Regions from separate parts of the Solibacillus isronensis genome, predicted to be linked through region 2. Evidence: riboswitches for the same ligand, from Rfam matches in the RefSeq annotation. Region 2 holds a riboswitch; the other holds the start of a gene.
The links. Region 2 has a riboswitch for FMN ahead of M3166_RS07890 (ECF transporter S component). Riboswitches for the same ligand answer to the same signal wherever they lie in the genome.
Positions count from the first base shown of each region.

Region 1: linked by a shared signal. The riboswitch ahead of ribE (riboflavin synthase) and the one ahead of M3166_RS07890 (ECF transporter S component) in region 2 are both predicted to bind FMN.

Region 1 is NZ_JAMBOC010000001.1:843,562-845,768, forward strand. It holds gene M3166_RS04360 (VC0807 family protein) at 1-101, opposite strand, end outside; FMN riboswitch at 423-559, shown strand; FMN riboswitch at 658-792, shown strand; gene ribE (riboflavin synthase) at 913-1,548, shown strand; partial or broken gene ribB (3,4-dihydroxy-2-butanone-4-phosphate synthase) at 1,563-2,171, shown strand; gene ribH (6,7-dimethyl-8-ribityllumazine synthase) at 2,190-2,207, shown strand, end outside.
Region 2 is NZ_JAMBOC010000001.1:1,538,024-1,540,230, reverse strand. It holds gene M3166_RS07895 (hypothetical protein) at 1-611, shown strand, start outside; FMN riboswitch at 716-889, shown strand; gene M3166_RS07890 (ECF transporter S component) at 1,132-1,707, shown strand; gene brnQ (branched-chain amino acid transport system II carrier protein) at 1,885-2,207, shown strand, end outside.

The DNA of each region.
Region 1 (2,207 bases), 690 kb from region 2:
AAAGGCTCTCGCCCAAACTTCCAGATTACATAAGGTAATGCTGCATAAAACAGTAGCTCTAGAAAGATAAGATATTTATTCGATTGTGAATTATTCGCCATAAAAGCCTCCATTACCGTTAAAAAGGTATTTGTTTTTTTATATTACTAAAGATTATCCGACACTATATTTATGAAATAGTTATACGAAAAAAAGCAACCAAGTAAACGAAAGACACTTAAAAACAGCTTGCAATAACCCCTTTCTAATTTATGTAATATTATGTATATTCTTCTACGTATTACCTTTATTAAAGTTTCAAAATTTTTATAATTTAACAGAGGGGATAGAGGTAAAAGGATTGATGGAACAAAAAGTAAGTAGGTGCTAAAATACTATTAGCTTTTTAAATTATTTATGTTACAATAACTTTCAAATAAAATAATTTCCTTCGGGGTCGGGTGAAATTCCCAATCGACGGTGATGAGTTTATCTCTAAGCCCGTGAGCCACTTTATGTGTGCAGGATTTTGGTGCAAATCCAAAGCCGACAGTTATAGTCTGGATGGGAGAAGGAATGGCAACGCATTTTAAAAATTTGATTTTAAATGTGCTTTTTTGCTATACACTTTTCCTGTCGCACCTTGTGACGGGTTTTTTTATTTTATTTGAAAAAAATAATTTCCTTCGGGGTCGGGTGAAATTCCCAATCGACGGTGATGAGTTTATCTCTAAGCCCGTGAGCCACTTATGTGTGCAGGATTTGGTGCAAGTCCAAAGCCGACAGTTATAGTCTGGATGGGAGAAGGAAGCAATGTCAGCAGTTTTTTGAAAATTTACTTCGAAAAGCTTATTTGATGATGCTCAATTTTCCTCTCATCGAACTCCGAATTCAATCGGGGTTCTTTTTTAATCCTAAAAAGAGGTGAGCAGGATGTTTACAGGAATCATTGAAGAACTTGGAACGGTTGAAACAGTCAGCCAATCCACACAAGCGATGGAACTAGCCATTCGCGCAAGCAAAATTCTAGAGGATGTTCAACTCGGGGACAGCATTGCCGTTAATGGTGTCTGTCTGACAGTGAAACAATTTTCGCCGACCGTATTTTTGGCAGACGTCATGCCGGAAACTGTCAAAGCAACAAGCCTACAGCAATTAACTGCTGGGATGCCTGTCAATCTAGAGCGGGCAATGTCGGCGAATGGTCGTTTCGGAGGGCATATTGTTTCGGGCCATGTTGATGGAATTGCAACAATACAACGGAAAAGACCCGTTGCCAATGCAGTTTATATTGATTTGGCAATGGAAAAGCATTTGGTTGCTGAATGTATTAAGAAAGGCTCAATTACAGTGGACGGCACGAGTTTAACAATCTTTGATGTGACGGACACATTCATTACCATTTCCTTAATCCCTCATACGTATGAACAGACTGTATTAGGCTTTAAAAAGCCGGGAGATGTTGTGAACATTGAAACAGATCTAATCGGAAAATATGTAAAAAAACATTTACAAAATCAAACGGAAAGTACAATTACAATGGACTTTTTGCAACGTACAGGATTTTAAAGGAGTGCTACAAAATGAATACAATTGAAGAAGCAATTCACGCATTGAAAAACGGCGAGATTATTATTGTGTCAGATGACGAGAACCGTGAAAATGAAGGGGATTTTCTAGTGTTAGGAGAATTCGCTACACCGGAAAATATTAATTTCATGGCGCTTTATGGAAGAGGGTTAATTTGTACACCAGTTTCATCTGCACTTGCAGAAAAGCTTTCCCTTCATCCAATGGTGCAAAGCAATACCGATACATATCAAACAGCTTTTACGATTAGTATCGATCATATCCATACAACGACAGGTATAAGTGCATTTGAGCGTTCTAAAACGATGTTAGCATTACTGGATCCTGCAACAAAACCGGAGCATTTTCATCGTCCCGGCCATGTTTTCCCGCTCATTGCTAAACAGGGAGGCGTGTTGGAACGTCGCGGGCATACGGAAGCAGGTGTTGATCTGGCTAAACTATGCGGTTCGAATGAAGTTGCGGTCATCTGTGAAATTATGAACGAAGATGGTTCAATGGCCCGCATGCCACAGCTCGAAAAGATTGCACAAAAATATAACCTGAAATTTATTACAATCGAAGACTTAGTTCAATATATAAAATTAACTACCGTATTGGTATAAAAAGGAGCAATTAATATGGGAAAAACATTTGAA
Region 2 (2,207 bases):
AATTGCGTGAGGAAGGGAATAGGCTTGTTCATATGTTGCCGGAAGATCACCAATATGATGCGGGAACTGCTTCCTTATCAAATTATCTCGGTTCCCTTGTCGACACTTTCAGAGATGCATATATGGAAGTAGAAATACAAAATACGGCCGGAAAACCAATTTACTTTGACCATGTTGGCGACGTAAAAGAGCCGTTTTTATTAAATGATGAGAACGCTCAATATAATTATTTTATGTATCAGATGCGGAATGGGGCGGTATATTTAAGTCCCAATTTCCGAATGAGCTTTAAAGATGTGCAAGAAGCAATCAAAAATATGACGGTGGAAGCGAATGATATATACAGAACGGTTATATTGCCGGGTGTATATTTAAAAGTTGAAGACGCTAAGTCGATTGTAACAATTACATTTGAAGAACCTTTAAACTTGGACAATTATGAACCAGCTCAAGGAATGCGAATGATTGAAGGATTAATAATGACAGTAGCAAGTTTTGATAAACAGGTGAAATTTGAAAATATCGTACAGGAACAATGGGGCGGTTATGACTTCACAAAACCGGTAGATAAGCCGGTTGCGGCGAACCGTATTCATTATGAATTTCAATAATTCAAATAATTTTACTAGGAATTGTAAGCAATGGGCTTTACAATTCCTTTTTTTTATATATAATAATAGTTATAGCAAGGTAATTGCTACATAATTTCATATTGATTCATCTTCGGGGCAGGGTGTAACTCCCGACCGGCGGTAATAAAAGTTATAACTTCTGACCATTTACTTGGAGGAAGTTATGTCGAACTTTTCGAGCCCGCGAGCCACTTTTGTGTGCAGGATTTGGTGCAATTCCAAAGCCGACAGTATAGTCTGGATGGGAGAAGGTGAAGGTACGGTCGTCATTTTTTGAAAATGCCGTGCTTTGCAGTACTTATTTCTAATTCCTTATTTGTAAACGGAATATTTTTCGTGTACAAAAAACAGGAATTGCTGCAAATGCACAGATAGACCCTTTATTTAAGTGTGCCTATTTCTCCCTTATGCTCTAGTTTAGCATAAGGGTTTTTTCATGGAATGATTTGATACGTCCTTTCTTCTTGCGAGATGGAATCAGCAAAGAGGAGAGATTTATATGCAAAAAAGAAGTTTAAAGTTACGATCATTCGTAACAATCGCAATGCTGAGTGGGGTTTCATTTGTGCTAATGTTGTTAAACTTCCCACTACCATGGTTCCCGGTGTTTTTACAAATTGATTTCAGTGATGTGCCAGCATTGATTGCGGCAATTACGATGGGACCTGTTGCAGGTATCCTAGTTGAACTTGTTAAAAATGTGCTTGACTGGATTTACACAGGGGCTCCTGAAGGAATTCCGGTAGGTCATATGGCTAACTTCGCTACAGGTGTATTATTCATTTTACCAGCTTACTATATTTATAAAAAATTCCCTTCTGCAAAAGGGTTAATGACAGGCTTAGTTGTTTCTACAGTTGTAATGTCAATTGGAATGGCGGCATTAAACTACGTGGCGTTCTTACCGCTGTACACGTACTTACTAGGCTTCGAATATAATATGTACGAAACAATCGTGTTAGGTATTTTACCGTTTAATATTGTTAAAGGAATTATGATGTTTGTGGTCGTGACGATGCTTTACCGTTCAATGCGTGTATGGATTGAAAATCAGCGCAGACAATATTTAGCTTAATTAAATAATAAATTATGGAGCGATGTCATAAAAGTGTTAACTTTATGACATCGCTCCTTTTATATTTACTCTTACTATTGTCATTCTGTTATAGGGCTGATATGATATTGTACATTGTTAAGAAAATTAGGACGTTTCATTAAAACACCATGAAATGACATCTTGGGAGAGAATATGATGGACAAGAAAATACCATTTTCAACCTATGCAGTAATCGGAACGATGCTGTTTGGGATGTTTTTTGGAGCAGGAAATTTAATATTTCCGATTCAAATGGGGCAATTGGCAGGGACAAACTATTGGTTTGCGCTAATTGGCTTTTTAGTTACGGCAATTGGTTTGCCGTTTTTAGGAATTCTGGCAATCGGATTGTCGGGAAGTAATGGATTGCGCGATTTGGCAAGTAAAGTACATCCGATGTTTGGATTGTTTTTTGCATTGGCTTTATACTTAACGATTGGGCCGTTTTTTGCAATTCCGCGTACAGCAACAGTACCGTT